3 regions of the Cellulosilyticum sp. ST5 genome follow, and region 2 is predicted to be linked to each of the others. Evidence: riboswitches for the same ligand, from Rfam matches in the RefSeq annotation. Region 2 holds a riboswitch; each other region holds the start of a gene.
The links. A riboswitch is a leader RNA that binds a small molecule or an ion and turns the genes downstream of it on or off. The one in region 2 is predicted to bind S-adenosylmethionine.
Positions count from the first base shown of each region.

Region 1: linked by a shared signal. The riboswitch ahead of QTL86_RS18980 (pyridoxal phosphate-dependent aminotransferase) and the one ahead of QTL86_RS09715 (methionine ABC transporter ATP-binding protein) in region 2 are both predicted to bind S-adenosylmethionine.
Region 3: linked by a shared signal. The riboswitch ahead of metK (methionine adenosyltransferase) and the one ahead of QTL86_RS09715 (methionine ABC transporter ATP-binding protein) in region 2 are both predicted to bind S-adenosylmethionine.

Region 1 is NZ_CP132338.1:3,936,555-3,943,456, forward strand. It holds gene QTL86_RS18965 (hypothetical protein) at 1-847, opposite strand, end outside; gene QTL86_RS18970 (pyridoxal-phosphate dependent enzyme) at 915-2,492, opposite strand; gene QTL86_RS18975 (trans-sulfuration enzyme family protein) at 2,479-3,603, opposite strand; SAM riboswitch class I at 3,962-4,075, shown strand; gene QTL86_RS18980 (pyridoxal phosphate-dependent aminotransferase) at 4,229-5,386, shown strand; gene QTL86_RS18985 (methionine ABC transporter ATP-binding protein) at 5,398-6,417, shown strand; gene QTL86_RS18990 (methionine ABC transporter permease) at 6,414-6,902, shown strand, end outside.
Region 2 is NZ_CP132338.1:1,989,500-1,996,401, forward strand. It holds gene nadA (quinolinate synthase NadA) at 1-790, opposite strand, end outside; gene QTL86_RS09705 (MetQ/NlpA family ABC transporter substrate-binding protein) at 998-1,807, opposite strand; gene QTL86_RS09710 (methionine ABC transporter permease) at 1,836-2,495, opposite strand; gene QTL86_RS09715 (methionine ABC transporter ATP-binding protein) at 2,497-3,510, opposite strand; SAM riboswitch class I at 3,600-3,705, opposite strand; gene QTL86_RS09720 (deoxynucleoside kinase) at 3,760-4,413, opposite strand; gene QTL86_RS09725 (hypothetical protein) at 4,671-5,663, opposite strand; gene QTL86_RS09730 (DUF445 domain-containing protein) at 5,816-6,721, opposite strand.
Region 3 is NZ_CP132338.1:4,537,978-4,544,879, forward strand. It holds gene QTL86_RS21645 (starch-binding protein) at 1-339, opposite strand, end outside; gene spoIIID (sporulation transcriptional regulator SpoIIID) at 688-942, shown strand; gene QTL86_RS21655 (rod shape-determining protein) at 1,080-2,084, shown strand; gene flgF (flagellar basal-body rod protein FlgF) at 2,102-2,869, shown strand; gene QTL86_RS21665 (flagellar hook-basal body protein) at 2,880-3,695, shown strand; gene QTL86_RS21670 (rod-binding protein) at 3,709-4,134, shown strand; SAM riboswitch class I at 4,200-4,300, shown strand; gene metK (methionine adenosyltransferase) at 4,388-5,578, shown strand; gene QTL86_RS21680 (hypothetical protein) at 5,875-6,902, shown strand, end outside.

The DNA of each region.
Region 1 (6,902 bases), 1.9 Mb from region 2:
GGCTAGTATTAGTTGCGTGTCCACAAGAGTCATTACAAAGCAGGCTAACTCCCAGAGATTTATTATTTGCTAAAGAAAGAGAAGTAGAAGATGTTATATTTTTATATTGAGAAGAATTATGACTACTGCCAGAAGTATTTGTGTCTGTACAACTCCTACCATTGGTTTCGGTATTAGAACGTGTAACAGTAGTAGAACCATTCTTATTTAAGCCTTTGGAAGCAGTATGATTACCTTGAGAGAAGCCAGACAAGATATTAAATAGACAAATAAGTTCGTTGAGTATAGATCGTATGTGACAAAGAGACACGGGTGTTGCTAATAAAAAAAGAACAAAGTCCTCATTTCTTCCCATTAAATTATTAAATGAAGTGAGTATGGGTGTTGTGGTACTTGTATTAGGGATAACAGAAATAGTTGCAAGTGAGTTATGTTTACAAGGACTAAAGAGCTGATCAATTAGTTCACAACTTTCCTCAGGTGTTAATTCATGAAGTTGAATACCAGGAAAGGTTTGAATTAGCCCATTTTTTAAAATTTCAAGAGCAACGCAGAAAAATTCATCCCCTTTAATACCAATATAAATAGAAAGTTGTTCATTGCGCACTTGTATAACATAGCCAATGGTTATTTGAAGGCTTTCTAGAGCATTTAAAACAAAGGAAAATGCTTTAAAGGTATCTGTGACAGGAAAGCCTTCAATTTGAATAAAGCCTAAGCAGGCAGGAGGAGTCTCAGAAGGAGATACTGGGAAATGAGTCAGCTCATGTAGACAAGGAGCGTTTACAAGTTCATCAAATCTTGCAAGTGCATCATCTAAAAGGCAAGTATCTCTTGGATCAAACATAAGTAACACTCCTTTATCATAAGGTGTCGTAATAGTTTATGCGGTTTAGGAGTATGAATATGATAAACTATGCGTTCAAAGTGGCAACTAAAATCCATACGAATTGATTCATTTGCTTAAAGCTTACCCGGAAATTAGCCGTTTCAAATGCATGAGCGAGGATTTCGTGAGTGGTATAGAATTCAGTTTTTAAATCCTGAGCAAGATGAGTAAAGCCATAGTTTTCAGCCCAATTTAATACAGCTGAAGCAGCCTCGGGAGATTCGTACATGGTATCTGCAATAATAATTTGACCGCCTTGGCGAAGCTTAGAAGCCATAAAGGCTATAGATTTAGCTTTTTCTTCATCTTGTAAGTGGTGGAAAGCGTAGCTAGAAATAATAGCATCCACGCTTGCATCAGGAATATCTAAAGAGAGAAAAGAACCATTTTGAACAGGAATATGAGGATATTTAGCTGACGCTAATTCTCTCATTTTAGCATTTGGCTCAATGGCAGTTACTTTATAACCTGAATTAGCTGCAACGGCTCCTAGATTACCTGTACCAGAACCAATATCTAAGACTGTAGCAGAAGTAGGTGAATTAATAAAAGAGACAGTTTCTCTTAAAATTTCTTCGTAGTTTTTAAAGACTTCATAATACTCACCCTTTTTTGTGTAAACAGTTTCGTCATAATGAGTAGCCCAACTATCAAATAGGTCATTAAAGCGATAGTCAGAGAGATTCATATCGAAGTTATAAAGATTCTGGCTAAAGTAGCGCTCGCTTCGGTCAGGGAAGATGGCTACAATATTAACCTTACCATTAGCTTTATAAGCTTGCTTAATGGCACCAGCCATAGCTGCACCAGAAGAAGAACCAACCAATACACCCTCTTTTTTGCCTAATAGCTGTACATAGTAATAAGCTTCTTCATCGGAAATTTTCTCTACCTCATCGACATAGGAAGCATCAAATAAAGAAGGAATGAAATGATTACCAATACCTTCAATATGGTAGGTACCTTCTTCCCCACCTCCTAGAATAGAGCCTTTAGGGTCGCTGAGTACAATTTTGATGTTGGGATTTTTCTCTTTTAAATAGGAGGCAATGCCAATAATAGTACCACCGGAGCCTGCTCCTGCTACGAGGATATCTATCTTCCCATCAAGGGCATCATAGATTTCCTTACCTGTTTGACGATGAGCTTCTCTATTAGAGAGATTATCGAACTGTTTAGCCATAAAGCTAGTTGGGATTTGCTTTGCTAATTCTTCTGCTTTTTGAACAGCACCTTCAATACCTTCTTCTGTTGGAGTAACAATTAATTCTGCACCTAAGGCGCGCATTAGTATTTGTTTTTCAATAGCAAACTTAGCAGGAATAACAATTTTAAGTTGATAGCCTTTTTCAAAGGCAGCCATGGCAAGGCCTATACCGGTATTACCAGCAGTAGCTTCGATGATGGTATAGCCAGGTTTAAGTAGCCCATTTTTTTCGGCATCTTCTAAGATCTTTAGGCCAATACGGTCTTTAACACTTCCCCCTGGGTTTAGATATTCTAGTTTACCAAAGATATTAATATCAGGATTAGGAGAAATATGATTGAGTTTTAAGAGTGGGGTATTACCAATAAGTTCACGAATATCATTAATATAGTGCATGAGATGTACCTCCTTCAGAGATAGAAAGATTAAGTGCATGGGTTAAATCAGTTATCAAGTCGTCAGCATCTTCGATGCCTACAGAAAGACGAAGTAAACCATCTGTTATACCTAAGGCCTTTCTTTGTTCTACAGGAATAGAAGCATGCGTCATAGCTGCTGGAAGGCAAATAAGACTTTCTACGCCTCCTAGACTTTCTGCCAGAGCAATGAGTTTAACATTTTCTACGAGCTTTAGAGCGACCTCGGGGTCACTAAGTTCAAAAGAAATCATAGCGCCTAAACCTGGATAATAGATTTTACTTACCTGAGGTAGAGTGTGTAAGAAATCAACAATCGCTTTAGCATTAGCTTGAGCCTTTTCTAATCTAATAGCCAATGTTTTAATACCTCTTATAAGTAAAAAGCTATCTTGGGGACCAAGTATCCCACCTACAGCATTTTGTAAAAAGCCAAGTCGTTCTTTAAGGTCTTCATGAGCAACAACTACAAGCCCAGCAACCACATCACTATGTCCGCCTAAATATTTGGTGCCGCTATGAACAACAATGTCTATGCCGTGTTCTATAGGACGTTGAAGATAAGGGGTTAAAAACGTGTTGTCAACAACCGAAATGAGGTTATGACTTTTGGCAAGTGTACTAATTGCTGATAGGTCTGTGATTTTCATTAATGGATTAGTAGGTGTTTCAATAAAGATGGCTTTAGTAGTAGGCGTGATAGCTTTTTGAACAGCTTCAAGGTCGGAAGTATCTACTAGAGAATAAGAAATGCCAAGATGAACGAATACCTTATCGACTACTCGAAAAGTACCACCGTAGACATTATCAGATAGAAGAATATGGTCTCCTGTTTTAAAAAGCATAAGGACTGTAGAAAGAGCGGCTAAACCAGAAGCAAAAGCAAAACCAGCGATGCCACCTTCTAGATCTTTAATAAGTTCTTCTAAAGCCTGTCTTGTAGGATTACCTGTGCGTGCATATTCAAAGCCTTTATGTTTACCAATCCCTTCTTGTCTAAAAGTAGATGTTTGATAAATAGGAATATTAACTGCGCCTGTAAAGGCATCTTCAGAGATACCACCATGGATAACCTTTGATTCAAATTTCATAAAATAACCTCCTTTAAATTGGTAATAAATTTTACAATATATCAAATTTTTTAAATTAAAGAGAGTATACATCAAATTTAATTCCTAGTAAATATATTTATTTTAAAGGAATTAAAAATGTGACAGTCCAAAAAGAAAAAGTTATTGATAGTCAAAGACTAAAGCAAATAAGAAAATAATAATAAATAAAACTTATCCATTAATGGTTCTATAAAAAAAGAAATTCCTAGTAACTTCAAGGGAAATTAAAAAGAAAATAAAATAAAAAAATATATTAAAAAATAGTTGACAATTTAAAAAAATAAAAATATACTACTAAACATATAAAACAACTAGGAAATAAAACCAAGTGAATAATTTCTTATCCAGAGAGGCAGAGGGACTGGCCCAGTGACGCCCGGCAACCTGAACATGTTATAAAATGCTCAAGGTGCTAATTCCAGCAAACCAGAAGTGGTTTGGAAGATAAGAGTATGTAGCATAGTGAATTTTAAAAGCTGCTTTCTTATCTTAAGAAAGCAGCTTTTATAGTTTGTAAAATATTACTTTTAAATGAAGTAGGCAGAAAAACACGGAAAAATGAAAGAAACTACAAGATCAAGGTTAATTAAAGGGAGGAAACAAGATGAGTAAGTTAAGTCATAGATTAGATGGGTTTGGAGAATCCGTGATTAGGAAGATGACGCGTATTGCTAATCAACATGGGGCTATTAACCTTTCACAAGGTTTTCCTGATTTTGATCCACCTAAGGCATTAATAGAAGAATTACAAAGGGTAGCCATAGAGGGGCCGCACCAATATGCAGTGACTTGGGGAGCACAAAATTTTAGAGAAGCTTTAGCCAAGAAGCAAGAACATTTTATGGGGATTAAATTAAACCCAGATGAAAATATCGTAGTCACTTGTGGTAGTACAGAGGCCATGATGACAGCTATGATGGCTATTTGCGATAGCGGTGACAAAGTTGCTATCTTCTCACCTTTTTATGAGAACTATGTAGCAGATACAGTGCTTTGTGGAGCTGAGCCCATTTACATTCCACTTAAACCACCTGCCTTTAACTTTGATAAAGAGGAACTTGAAGCAGCTTTTAAAGCAGGTGCTAAAGCTTTGATTCTCTGTAATCCATCTAATCCAACTGGAAAGGTATTTACTAAAGAAGAGCTACTAGACATTGCACAGCTTGTTAAAGAGTATGACGCTTATGTCATTACAGATGAAGTTTATGAGCATATCGTTTTTGAACCATATAAACATCATTACTTTGCATCGCTACCTGGCATGTTTGAGAGAACTATTTCTTGTAGTTCACTTTCAAAGACTTATTCCATTACAGGTTGGAGATTAGGTTATGTAATAGCACCGAAGGTTATTATTGATCAATGTAAAAAGATACATGACTTTTTAACAGTAGGAGCAGCAGCCCCTCTTCAGGAAGCTGCAACAGTAGGACTTAAATTAGAAGATGACTACTATAAAGAACTTACAGCGTTATACGGAAAGAAAAGAGAGTTGTTCTTGTCAGGGCTTGATAGCATAGGACTTAAGTACTTTAAGCCAGAAGGTGCTTATTATGTCATGGTTGATATTGAAGAATTTGGTGTTTCATCAGACTACGAATTTGCAAAAAGACTTATTAAAGAAGTAGGCGTAGCAGCTGTACCAGGTTCTAGTTTTTTCAAAGAACCTGTTAATCAATATATACGTTTCCACTTTGCTAAAAAACCAGAAACACTAGAGCTAGCTTTAGAGAGATTAACGCAAATAAAAAAACATTTTTAGGAGGTGCTACAATGATTCGTTTTGAACAAGTAAATGTAAGCTTTAAACAAAAAAATCAAATCGTTAATGCCGTTAGTAATGTATCACTTCATATAGAACCAGGAGAAATCTTTGGAATAGTTGGGGGGAGTGGCGCAGGTAAAAGCACCTTAGTAAGAACCATTAATGGATTACAAAAGCCTACTTCAGGCAGTGTTTTTGTAGAGGGAGAGGATGTAACAAAACTTTCTTCTAGAGAGATTAGGGGATTACGAAAGAAAATCGGCATGATTTTTCAACACTTTAATTTAATCTCAAGAAAAACAGTAGGGGAGAATATAGAGTTTGCTCTTAAAGTCCAGGATTACCCTAAAGCTCAAAGGCAAACTAGAACTAAAGAATTACTTGAGCTAGTGGGCCTAGAAGATAAAGAAAATGTTTATCCAGCTAGTTTAAGTGGTGGGCAAAAACAAAGGGTAGGTATAGCAAGAGCTTTAGCAGCGAATCCAAAGATTTTACTTTGCGATGAAGCAACTTCTGCATTAGATGTGCAAACAACTGAGGAAATTGTGGATATCTTAAAAGGAATTAATGCTAAGTTGGGGATTACTATTGTGTTTATCACGCATCAACTAGAGGTAGCTAAAAGGTTGTTCTCAAAAGTAGCAGTAATGAGTCAAGGTGAAATTGTAGAAGTTAATAGCGCTTACGAGTTATTTGCTAGTCCCCAATCAGCATTAACCAAAAGATTAGTAAAGACTCAGATAAAGGTACCAGAGGAGATTATTAATGCAGCGAAGGGGGAAATCATCAAGCTGACTTATAGGGGTGACAAGAGCCTAGAGCCTATTATTGCTTATACCAACAAGAAGTATGATGTTGTACTTAACATTCTACATGGTCACATTGATTACATTCAAGAAAAGCCAGTGGGTGTCTTGGTAGTTAGTATAGAGGGAGAAGTTAAAGCTATTAATGAGGCACTTAAGTATATAGGAGAAAATATTGAAGAAATAGAATTAATTATTCCAAAGGAGGGTGAAATCGCATGAAAACAGGTGAATTAATAGAAGCTCTATGGCAGGCAACAACAGAAACTGTTTACATGGTAGGGATATCCATGATTATTGCAATCGTTTTGGGGACGGTTCTTGGCTTATTACTTTATATCACAGCTTCTCCTTTGTTACACAAAAATAAAGTGGTTAATGCAATCTCTGGATTTGTGATTAATATTATTCGTTCCATTCCATTTATTATTTTGCTGGTCCTACTTTATCCTTTTACAGATTTTTTATTACACACCACTATAGGAGCAAAGGCAGTAACCGTACCACTTACAGTAGCAGCAGTAGCCTTTTTAGCAAGACTTGTAGAAGGTGCTTTTTCTGAAATAGATAAAGGTGTGATAGAAGCTTCACTGGCTATGGGAGCTAGTGTTAAATATATTATTTTTGACGTGCTATTAGTAGAAGCCTTACCTGGTATTGTAAGAGCTATTACTGTGACATTAATTAGTATCATCGGTTATTCTTCC
Region 2 (6,902 bases):
TCATATTAGGACAAAATTGTCTGTGACCTACGGCATAAAATTGCTTGTGAGGATTTTTCTTTTTAAGTTCATATAGAATACCCATTTCAGTCCCAATAATAAATTTCTCAGCAGGGTCATGAGTAGCGTAATCAATAATACCTGAAGTGCTTCCTACATAATCTGCTAATTCTGTAATGACTTTAGGGCACTCTGGATGAACTAGAACCTTGGCCTCTGGTTGCGCAGCCATAGCAGTCTTTAAACTTTCTACTGTAATACTTGTATGTACATGACAAAAACCATCATTAAAAATGAAATTTTTTTCTGGTAATTGCTCAGCAATATAACGACCTAAATGTTCATCTGGTATAAAGAAAATATTTTTTTCGGGTAGCTGACCCACAATCTCTAAAGCATTAGAGGAAGTGACGATCACATCGGCTTCTGCTTTAATCTCTGTGGTTGAGTTAATATAGCATACAACCGCTAAATCTTTATAAGCCGCTCGCATTTCTCTAATCTTTTCTATTTCTATCATATGAGCCATTGGGCAATCAGCATGCTCCTCTGCCATAACTACCTGTTTATAAGGATTAAGAATCTTAGCACTTTCCCCCATAAATCTAACACCGCAAAAGATAATCAGTTGTTCTGGTCTATCCATGCATACTTTGCTTAAATAATAAGAATCTCCTACGTAATCTGCTATTTCTTGCACGGAATCATCTACATAATAATGTGCTACAATAAGTGCATTTTTTTGTTTTTTTAAAGACCTAATTTGCTCTATTGTATTAACTACATTCATTTTCTCGCCTCACTTATCAAGTTATACTTTATTTAATATAACATCATCCTCTTAAATAATCAATACATGTGTAAAGACACCTACTAAGTCATTTTGTTGAATTCAAATTTCTTCCTATTTAATGTTATTAATCTCATAGCATGGTACTAAATAAAAAAGAGCTGTTGTATTAACAAATAAAATTGCTAATACAACAGCTCTCTATCATTAATTTAAGCTTACCACTGAACCTTGGTACTTCTCTGCAATAAAGTCTTTTACTTCCTTGCTTCCTAAAGCTTCAATAAGTGCTTTAATATCTTCTCTATTTTCGTCGCCTTCACGTACAGCTAAAATATTAGCATAAGTTTGGGCCATTAAAGAATCTGCTGCCTCTTTTGCTAGAGCATCCTCTTCTACATTAAGTCCACCTTGAATAGCATAATTACCATTAATAACTGCAAAATCCACATCTTGAAGTGTACGTACAAGCTGAGCTGCTTCAATTTCTACTATTTCAATGTTACGAGGATTTGAAGTAATATCTGTTTTAGTTGCTGCTAAACCTGCTGACTCATCTACAGTAATGATACCTAAATCTTGAAGAAGCATTAAAGCTCTTGCCTCATTAGTTGTATCATTGGGTACCGCAATTTTAGCTCCATCTTTGATATCATCTATACTAGATGATTTTCCTGGATAAATGCCAAATGGCTCATAGTGGACAGCTGCTACTGATACAAGATGTGTACCATTCTTACTATTAAAATCATCTAAATAAGGTTTATGTTGAAAATAATTAGCATCTAATTCTTTATTTTCAAGTGTTAGGTTAGGCTGCACATAATCTGAAAACTCCTTAATTTCAAGATCATAGCCTTTTTCTTTCAAAATAGGTTTTGCTACTGCTAGAATCTCTGCGTGTGGTGATGTAGATGCTCCTACAACAATTTTATTACTTGCTTCACTTTTGCCACAACCTGCAAGAAGTGAAAGTGATAATACAGCTACCAAACTTAAAGTTAATAATTTTTTCATTTTATTTCCCCCTGGTTTTCATTAAGATTTATTTTCTTTTATCTTGCTTTGTTGCTATTTTCATACCTATACCTTGAATACATTGAACGATAATGACTAATAAGATTACCGTTACTAACATCACTTCTGTTTGATAACGATAAAAGCCATAACGAATGGCAATATCTCCAAGACCACCACCACTTGTAAAGCCAGCCATTGCTGAATAGCCTAAAATAGTTGTAGCTGTAATAGAAGCACCTATCCATAAAGAAGGTTTCGTTTCAGGTAACATCACTTTCCAGATAATTTGAAAAGGTGTAGCTCCCATAGAAAGAGCTGCTTCGATAATGCCGTGATCTAATTCTTTAATAGAAGACTCTACCATTCGCCCGATAAAAGGGGCTGCTGCTACAACTAAAGGTACAACAGTTGCTGTTGACCCTATAGTGGTTCCCACCACCCATCTTGTAAAAGGTTGAATAAAAATAAGTAGAATCAAGAAAGGTACTGAGCGTGTTATATTGACTATCACATTTAAAATGCTGTTAAGCCATTTACTAGGCAATAAATTTCCTTTTTCTGTAACAACTAAGGCTATACCCAAAGGTAAACCTATCATATAAGCTAATAAAGTAGAAAATAAGGTCATGTATAAGGTCTCGAATATCCCTATTGTAATGGTTTTAATCATTTCAACATCCCACATTTTACATAACCTCCTCTACAATTAGTTCTCTTTGTCTTAAGTAATCTAAGACACGCATTGCTTGACTTGTATCCTCTGGCAATTGAAGTACCATTTGTCCCATTGCTTTATCTCCTACCTGTTTCATATCTGCATAGATAATATTGACATGAGCCTTACACTCTAAAATCATACTTGCTATAGCTGGATCATAAGCTGAACTGCCATCAAAAATAATGCGTGCACATTTCGTGCCTATGTACTGACTAGGTGGCATGCCATTTGGATAAACGAGTTGCTGCCCTACTTGACTTTGAGGATGAGTGAACACTTCTTCTACTGTTCCAACCTCTACAATTTGACTATCTGCAATAATGGCAACATGAGAACAAATCTCCTCTACAACCTTCATTTCGTGGGTAATAATAACAATGGTAATACCAAACTTCTGATTAATTTCTTTTAGCAATGCTAAAATAGATTGAGTTGTACTTGGGTCTAAGGCCGATGTGGCTTCATCACATAAAAGCACCTTAGGATTAGTAGCTAATGCCCTAGCAATGGCTACTCTTTGCTTCTGCCCTCCTGAAAGCTGTGAAGGATATGATTTCGCTTTATCACTTAACCCAACTACCGCTAATAACTCTTTAGCTTTTTCTCTTGCTTCTTTTTTCTTCATACCTGCAATTTCTAATGGAAAACAAACATTATCTTCTGCTGTACGTTGCATCAACAAATTAAATTGTTGAAAAATCATACTCATAGACTGCCTGGCTTTCCTAAATTCTACCGCACTTAATGTACCTAAATCTTTTCCATCAAAGTATACTTTACCTTTGGTTGGCTCTTCTAGATAATTAATACATCTTACGAGGGTACTTTTTCCAGCGCCACTCATACCAATGATGCCATAAATGTCTCCTTTATAAATATCTAAGTTAACATCTTTTAATGCCGTGAATGTTCCTTGATCTACTGAATAGGTTTTACTTAAATTCTGTAAAGATATAATTGGCTGATTGAATACTTTCTCCATTTTTTCCTCCTTCTAGAAACAAAGTAAACCTCTCTTATTTTTAATGATCACTAAAAATAAGAGAGGTTTACTTTGCTTTGATTCATCCGCCCTTATCTTCCAGAACCTTAGGTTCTGCAGGAATTAGCACCTTTCACTTAAGTGTGGTTGCTGAGGTATCCTAGGGCCTGTTCCCTCCACCTCTCTAGATAAGCTTTTCTATTGATACTTAGTATAATCATGTTAATTTGAAAAGTCAAGAAATAATTTCTATTTTTTTCTAATCATCTTTAATTTGCTTTCTACTAATGCTAATACTTCTAACGCATCTTCCCTGCGGCTTACTACATCATAGCGATCCATATCAATGACTACAACTTCACTGGCATGATAATGACTCATCACCCATTCATCATATCCTTCCCATAGTTGTCTATAATAAGCTTCAAGCTGTGCATCTAATTCATAGCTTCTACCACGTTTCATAATACGCGATAGCACTGTTTCAAATGATCCCTTTAAATAAATCATTAAATCAGGTGCTTTCTTAGGAAGTTCCTTTAACTCTTGCATCATATTATCTAACAAACGATCATACATTTGAAATTCTAAATCCGAGATTCTTCCTAGGTCATTATTAACTTTAGCAAAATACCAATCTTCATAAATACTACGATCAAGTACGTTATTATCATGATACAATGCACTTTTAATACTTCTAAAACGTGTATCTAAAAAATGTAATTGTAATAAAAAGGGATATCTTTTCTTTTCTATTTCTTCTTCACTTGAAGTATAAAAAAGAGGTAAAATTGGATTATTATCTACACTTTCATAAAATACTTCCGTTCCAAAATGCTCTCCTAAAAGCTCTGCAACACTGGTTTTTCCCAGACCTATCATCCCACCAACAACTAGCAACATTCTTCACCTATCCTTCTCACTTATCTCAAAACAACTTCTTCTATCATAAGTGTTTACATAATCATTGTCAATTGATTGATAGGCATGTTTCATTTGGACTTATTTTCATAACATTATAGACTTACTTTTAAAATCATAACCTTCTGCTATTGCTAAATCACCTATCATCTATTTACAATTCTTTATTATCTATTATCATGTGATTACATCAAAAAACTGTGTTTAAAAGCTCTCACTTTTAAACACAGTTTTCTATCTTACTTCCAATCTTTCAAAATGTTGATATTACTTGCTTCATAAACTGTATCACGCCTAAAGTTACCAGTTTCTTCATCATAAACACAATCAAATGTCATCATACCTGCTCCAGCTTTATACTGAACTAATACATGTACTCTTTCATAATCGTTATAATCTATATAAACTAAATATTCTAAGCCGCCTAATTGAATATAACTTTTTTCAAATAACGGATAAATATCATCACCTTTTTTGACAACTAAGGTCCAAACTTGGCCATCATCTAAAAAATAACTGCCATCATCCGTTATTTCTCCTTGACAGTAGACCTCAATGGTTTCATTGCTACCATCTAAATCAAAATCTACATCAAAACTACTAAAACGATTTAAACCTTCTAAATATGTAGCATCTTGAATAGGTGTAATCATTTCGCCTGAATGGGGCATCCCCATATCATCTGTTTCAAGCTTTAGATATTCAATACCTTCATGACCATTTTTCCCATCTTCAGCTATAACATAGTCAATACTTTTATTTTTGTAGGTCACTGTAATCATAATCTGCGGAATACCTTCTGGTCTTACAGCATACAGAAGTAGACCATAACCTTCTGGTGTTCCTTCTTTTGCATATAAGGTATCTTTTGCAATAAAGCGTTCACCTGTATACTCTACTTTGCTAATTGTAATTTTTGAACCGTTATATTTGGGTATAATCATTAGATTATCTTTTGTATCCATCTGTTTATAGGTTTCTACCTGAGGTAAGCTATTGATGGCTTCCTGATCTGGCGCATTAATAACTAGCCCTAGTTCAGTAATATTGTTATTATATTTTTCAAAAGCGCTATTATAGCTACTTTCTGTTGTTTCTGCTGTGGCGGTAGGTGACGGGCTTTCAATTTCCTGTGTTGGCTTTGGCCCATTCTCCCCATTACAACCTACTAAAAATGTACTTACAATTAAACTCATAATGAGAAAAACTGCCCATTTTCTTTGCTGTCTCATTGTCCATCTCCCTTCCTGTTATTGCGACTTTATATACTTCCTCTTATTGAATCTTACCACTAATCCTAGGTTTATTCAACACTATTCTAGTCAATATGCCTATCCCCTATGAAAATCAGCACTTTTTCTAATCATAAATAACTTTTTATCTCTTAGAAAAAACTCATTACACACCCCATAATACCACCAAGTAAAGCGCCTAACCATACTAGCCTATTAAGTTCTTTATTCATAATCTCAAGAATTAAATTTTCCATTTCTAAAGTATCAAATGCCATAATGCGTTCTTCTATCATCTGAGCTAAATCTAACTTTTCAAGAGCAGTACTAAGCCCATTTCTTACCAAACCTTCATAAGATTTAATGACTACTTTTTTGATGATGTCTCTATAGGGATCTAGCTTGGTTACCCAATCTCCCACCGAGGTTTCTTTCAGGTTATTACTTTCCTCCTCTACAGCTTGTCTTATAATTCCTTCTGCTTCATCTACAATCATTTGAGAAATAGCCGGTTCAATCTTATCACCTAGACTATCTAACATTTGGTCTTTTACTAGAAAACTCATAGGTCCTAATAAGTGGCTTAATGCACCACCTTTTAACGTTCCTATTAATTTATCTACAATAATCTTGCCTAGTTCCATATTAACAACCTTTGTGTAAATAAGAGAAGTGGCATTTTCTTCGGCTTCGCATAATAAAAAAATAGCCCTTTCTTTACCCAAAAATTCGTTTCCTATTTCTCCTAATTTTTTGTCATTAGCTTGGTACGTGTCAATATAGTAGTCTACCTTTTCTTCTAATCTCTCATATATTTCTGGTTTTAATAGTGCTTTTCTAAATACTTCTTCATTTAAAAGCTCTCTACTCACTACTCTTCCTATACTTTTGGCAAGACGTTTTTTTTCTTTTGGAATAACTCCTGGCGTAAAAGGTAGTGTATAACCTCCTATAGTAATTGGATTTAATGGTCTAAATAACATCTTAATGGCAATACCATTTGTAATATAACCAATAATAGCACCTACTAAAGGGCCTAACAAAAAGTTCCAGTTCATCTCTTTCTCATCCTTTCCCTATGTATCTTTCATAAGCCTGTTGATTCTAACTTATTTTCTTACTTATTTCTAGTATTTCCCTTTTATTTACGACTCATACTTTATTTATCAATTAGTTTGTTTATACCATAGATTTATTAAAATTTCATGAAAATAAAGTGTAAAATAAAAGAGAAAGTAT
Region 3 (6,902 bases), 2.3 Mb from region 2:
ACCATTCATATACCACCATTCACCAGATGTTCTTGAAAGGTCTGCTGTTTGTGAACCTTTAGCATTATTAAAAATTAAATTAGCACTAGATACATCTAAGACATAAGAATACCAGTTATTACCATCATTTTGCATAGGTACGCCGGGCCAATTAACTGTAGTGGTAGATGGATTAGTTTGCCAGTAATAGATGTAGCTACTTCCCCAAGTGCTTTTGAAATGTACAGTTAGTGAATTGTTAGCTCCTAATGTGGAAACGTTACCAAACAATAGTGAAAACAACATACACATTGCAGCTAATAAACTAGTACATTTTCTGATACTTCTTTTACGTTTCATATTTTACCCCCTTAGAATTTTTGTATATATTACAATAAACATAGAATGTTTACTAAAATATATATAGTGATTATACAATTTTAATCAATAAAAATTCAATATATTTTATATAATTTACAAAATTAAAATTTAAAACAGAAGATTGTTAGTTATTTAAGATATAGCTAGTATTCTTATAAAGAAAGCAAAAAAGCTAGAAAGGGTGATAATCTTGTCCTACTGAGACGTATTTTAAATGAAAATAATAAGTTGTATAATTTCCTAGCAAAAAGCTTAATTTATTTGTAATAAGTAGGAAGGGCCTCGCATAAGATTAAATCAAGAGCCAGAGTTAAGGGGGGCCTTTTCTTGAAAGCCTATATAGAAGAAAGAGCCATAGAGTCAGCAAAGTTTATTATTAATTCTAATGCTACTGTAAGGGAAACTGCAAAGAAGTTTGGGATTAGTAAAAGTACGGTTCATAAAGATGTAACAGAAAGACTAGAGAAGATTAATCCTAAACTTGCCAATGAGGCAAGGAAGGTTTTAGAACTAAATAAGGCAGAAAGACACCTAAGAGGTGGCTTGGCTACAAAAGAAAAATATTCTAGCTTAATTAAATAATTTTAATACATAGCACCTCATTTTGAGGTGCTATAATTATTTTTTAATTTTTTGCAAAAAATAGAGTTTTAATGTTATAATATGCTAAAAGAAGTGAACCCTAAAATACAATTTTACTATAACAAAGGAGAATTCAAATGTTTGGAATGGGAGCGGATATCGGAATTGATTTAGGGACTGCCTATGTACTTGTTTATGTGAAAGGGAAGGGCATTGTCCTTAGAGAACCATCGGTGGTAGCAATAAAGGAGAAGACTAAGGAAGTCATAGCTGTAGGAGAAGAAGCAAGACGTATGTTAGGCAGAACACCGGGGAGCATTACTACTGTTAGGCCTCTTAGACAAGGTGTTATATCAGACTATGATGCTACAGAACAAATGCTAAAGTATTTTATTCACAAAGCTATTGGTCACAGACTTGTAAAACCACGCATTGGAGTATGTGTTCCTAGTGGTGTTACTGAGGTGGAAAAAAAGGCGGTAGAAGATGCTACAAAACAAGCAGGAGCCAGATATGTTGATACGATAGAGGAACCTATTGCAGCAGCTATTGGTGCAGGCATAGATATTTCGCGTCCATGTGGAAGTATGATTGTAGACATAGGTGGGGGAACAACGGATATAGCAGTTATTTCATTAGGAGGAGCAGTTGTAAAAAAATCCTTAAAAATAGCCGGAGATGAGTTTGACGATACTATTATTAAGTATATGAGAAAGAAATATAGCCTTCTTATTGGAGAAAGAACAGCAGAAGAGATAAAAATTAATGTTGGAAGTGTATTTAAAAGAGAAGTTCCAGCCGAAATAGAAATTAGAGGTCGTAACTTAGTATCAGGATTACCAAGAAATATGGTAGTAACTTCAGAAGAAATTAGACAGGCCTTAGAAGAACCAATAGCAAGTATTGTTGATGGTATCCGATCTGTGCTAGAAATAACACCACCAGAATTAGCTTCTGATATTTCAGATAGGGGAATTGTGCTTACAGGTGGTGGAAGTCTTATTCAAGGTCTTGATCAGCTTATTTTGCAGGAGACAGGAATAAATGCAGTGATTGCAGATGATGCTATGTCATGTGTAGCTATCGGAACAGGTATGTGGGTTGAATATAGATATGCTAAAGGAGTAAGAGAAAGAGATTAAAAAAAGGAGGCCTTTAGATGGTAAGAGGACTTTATACAGCTGCCACAGGTATGAATGTACAGGCAAAAAGGTTAGAGATTATTTCTAATGATCTAGCTAATACAACGACTACTGGATATAAAAAAGATGTTGCAGTAGTTTCTTCTTTTCAAGAAGTATTAATGACGAGATTAAATGACACTCAAAACCAAGTGCCTAATAATGGACCAATAGGTAATATTACTTATGGGGCAAAGATTGACGAGGTCTATACAGATTTTACTCAAGGTTCAGTTATTTCAACAGGGGAAATGGTTGATGTGGCTATTCAAGGAGATGGCTTTTTTGTAGTGCAAACTCCAAATGGAGAAGCTTACACAAGAGATGGTAATTTTTCTATTAATCAATATGGAGATTTAGTGACTAAAGAAGGCTATCCTGTTATGGGATTAGATGGTCCCATTACTTTAGGCGAAGAATTTCTAGCCACTGGTGGAGATGTAGTGATTAGCAGTCAAGGAGAAGTAACATTAGATGGTCAGTATATTGATACCTTAGAATTAGCTAGATTTGAAGACAGTAGGGCATTAACAAAAATGGACAATAACTTATATAGTAGTACGGCGGCTAGGCTGCCTTTTGAAGGGCAGCTCATTCAGGGCTATTTAGAATCAGCCAATGTTAATCCTGTAACTGCTATGGTAGATATGATTACCGTTTCAAGAGCATATGAAACAAATCAAAAAATGATTCAAGTACAAGATAGTTTACTTGGTAAAGCTGTTAATGAATTAGGTAGAGTATAGGAGGAAGAATATGATTAGAGCATTATATACAGCGGCTTCAGGTATGACCGCCCAGCAACTTAATGTAGATACCATTTCTAATAACATGGCTAATGTTAATACAGCAGCTTATAAAAAAGAAACAACTAACTTTAAAAGCTTGCTCTATACAACGATGGGAGAAGCTAATGATCCTAATGCACAGGCGGCACCTACAGTTAAACAAGTAGGGCATGGTGTACGTGCGCTAGCTAATTCTAGAGATTATACAAATGGCATTCTTCAAGAAACAGGTAATGAATCAGACCTTGCTTTAGTTGGAAATGGTTTTTTTGCTATTGGTCAGACAGATGGTTCTGAGGTTTATACTAGGGATGGTAGCTTTAGATTTGCTATGATTCCTGATGAAGGAAGTTATGCGTTAGTTACAGCCGATGGGCATCCAGTACTATCTACAGAAGGTGAGTCTATTGTAGTAGGGACAGAAATTCCTATGGATAAGCTTGAAATAGGGCAAGATGGAAATATTTATTATTTAGATGAGACAGGACTCGAAATGGATGTAGCTCAAATAAGAATTGTTCAATTTGCTAATAGAGCAGGACTTGAGGCTGTAGGAGATAACCTTTATAAAGAAACACCAGCTTCCGGAGAGCCTTTAGCAGAGGTTGATGATGATGGATTGACTAAAACAACGATTCGTACAGGTTACCTAGAAGGTTCTAATGTGCAAATAGCACAGGAAATGGTTAACTTAATTATTGCTCAAAGAGCTTATGAAATTAACTCAACAGCTATTAAAGCAGCCGATGATATGTTAGGACAAGCTAATCAGCTTAAGAGCTAAGGAGGATAGCTAGATGGAAATTTCAGGGGTTTCAAGTCTATTAGATTTGCAAAAGCAAGTAGCTACGGAGTCTGCTGATACAGCAGGAACAAAAGATTTTGAGGCTATTTTATCAGAAGCTATGGCAAAGAAAGATGACACAGAACTAAAAGAAGCTTGTGATGAACTTGAAGGTTATATGCTCAGCATGATGTTTAAGCAAATGAAATCATCTATGCTTTCAGGGGATAGTTTGATAGCTAAAGGTGATTATGAATCTATGTTTGAGGATACTTACATCAATAATTTATGTGATGAAATGGTTAAAGCAGGGGGCATCGGTCTTTCTGATGCTATGTATAAACAAATGACCAATACATATGCTGCTCAAATGCAGATTAGTGATGAAAATAAAGCAGCAATGGCTAATGAAGCTATCAAAACCGAAGAGGAAGTTTAAGAAATGTTCCTCTTGTTGACAATAAAAAATAATAATGTTAAAATAAATCGAAAATAGAATAAAAATTCTTATCCAGAGAGGTGGAGGGACAGGGCCCTATGAAACCCGGCAACCTAGTTTAAAGCTAAGGTGCCAATTCCCACGTATTTATTACGTAAGATGAGGATGACTGTGCGAACGCTAACCCCTCATTTTTAATGAGGGGTTTTTTATATGGTTTTCTGTCTTACACAAAATTAAAGGAGGCTATGATATGGCAAAAAGATTATTTACTTCAGAATCAGTAACAGAAGGGCATCCAGATAAAATTGCTGACCAAATCTCTGATGCAGTTTTAGATGCTATTTTTGCGCAAGATCCAAATGCAAGAGTTGCTTGTGAAACAGCACTTACAACAGGTCTTGTATTAGTAATGGGAGAAATTACAACAAATTGTTATGTAGATATCAATAAAACAGTTCGTGACACTATTAATGAAATTGGTTACAACGCACCAGAGTATGGTTTTGACGGACACTCATGTGGTGTAATTGTAGCACTTGATGAACAATCAGCAGATATTGCTATGGGTGTCGACAAAGCTTTAGAAGCTAAAAAAGGTGAGATGACAGATGATGCAATTGAAGCTATTGGCGCAGGGGATCAAGGAATGATGTTTGGCTTTGCTTGTGATGAAACACCAGAACTTATGCCAATGCCAATTTCACTTGCTCATAGATTATCAAAACGTTTATCAGAAGTACGTAAAGATGGTACTTTAAATTATCTTAGACCAGATGGTAAAACACAAGTTACTGTGGAGTATGATGGAGATACACCAATAAGAGTTGATGCAATCGTTGTTTCAACGCAACACGCAGCAGAAGTAACCCAAGAACAAATTCATGCAGACATTATGGAATATGTTATTAAACCAATTGTTCCAGAGAACTTATTGGATGCAGATACAAAATATTTTATTAATCCGACCGGACGTTTCGTAATTGGTGGACCAGTAGGAGACTCAGGTCTTACAGGACGTAAAATCATTGTAGACACTTACGGGGGTTATGCAAGTCATGGTGGCGGTGCTTTCTCTGGAAAAGATCCAACTAAAGTAGACCGTTCAGCAGCTTATGCAGCTAGATACGTAGCTAAAAACATTGTAGCAGCAGGTCTTGCTAAAAAATGTGAAATTGAGCTTGCATATGCTATTGGTGTAGCACAGCCAGTATCAGTACTCGTAAATACACATGGTACAGGTGTTGTTAGTGATGAAGTATTAGTAGAACTTGTTCGTAATAACTTTGACCTTAGACCAGCAGGTATTATTAAGATGTTAGATCTTAGAAGACCTATCTACAAACAAACAGCAGCTTATGGACACTTTGGTCGTATTGATGTGGATTTACCATGGGAAAGAACTGATAAAGCTGAAATATTAAAAGCTGCAGCAGAGAAGTAGGCGACTAGAATATAATCCGTATAGGAAAGCTTTGGTTGAATCCTGCTGTCTAGAGTGCCTTTTAGAAGAGTATATGAATTGTGAGATGAGAGAGTAAGAGAGTGATTAAAATAAAAAAGCGTTGTTACGAGGAAAAATCGTAGCAACGCTTTTTGCATGAACAAGAATTAATATTACAACTACATTACAATTATTAATTAATCATAAATTCTAGTGGTATCGAAATCTAAATGTGCTATAGTATTCTGTATAAATAAAAAATATTTTATTAATTTGGTTTATGGAGGGGATTTGTAATGAAGAAAAAAGTATTAGCCTTATTGGTAACATTTGTAATGATGTTTACTATGGTAGGTTGTAATGCTCAAGGTGTAGAACTAATTAATGAGTTAAAGACAGTTTCTACATGGGAAGCGATGGAGACAAAAAGTAATTTAGACGTAAGCTTTACTTATCAAGGAGAATCATTTAAGGCAAATGCAGAAGTTGTAAGTTATTCAAATAGTAAAGACTTACAGATGGAAGCTACTATGACTATTAAGAATGTTGAATTTTCTGGTCAAAAGATTGACGTTACAAAAGCACCATTTAAAATTTCACCTATTAAATTCTATATGGATGGTATGAAGTTCTATGTAAGTACAAGCTTTATTAAAGATGTAGCGGCTATGGCAGGTGTTGATCCATCAACATTAGTAGATGTAAGTAAAGACTATTTAGCTCTTGATTTAACAAGTGCTATGGAAATGTCAGGAATGAGCAAAGAGCAAATAACGAAACTATCAAGTCAAGGTTTTGATATTTATGCTAATTCTAAAGTAGAGGTTCCAGTTACCAAAAAAGATAACACTTATACTGTTGAACTTAAAGATTCACAATTAGTAGATGCATTCTTTGATCTTTGTGCAGAAGCTATTGATGCACAAGCAGCTACATTAACAGAAACTTATAAAGCAATGGGTCTTACAGATGACCAAATCAAAGAAGCTCTTGCACAAGCAAAAGCTATTTATGGACCAGAAACAAAAGCTATAATTAAACCTATGGTTACTGGTAGTACTGCAAAAGCAAGCTATACATTCAATAAAGATAGCTATGTAGCTGATATGTCAGCCGCTATTAAAGTAGCAGTAGATAAAGAAAAATTTGATATTAGCGTAGCTGAAAAATCAGAAGTGAAAAAAGTAGATAAAAAAGCAATTACTTTCCCAACAAGTGTAAAAGTATACACTATGGAAGACCTTATGGCTATGACTACACCTAGTCAAGTTATTGAAGTAGCACAAAAAGATTGTATTGTAGAAAAAGGTGTAACATATGTACC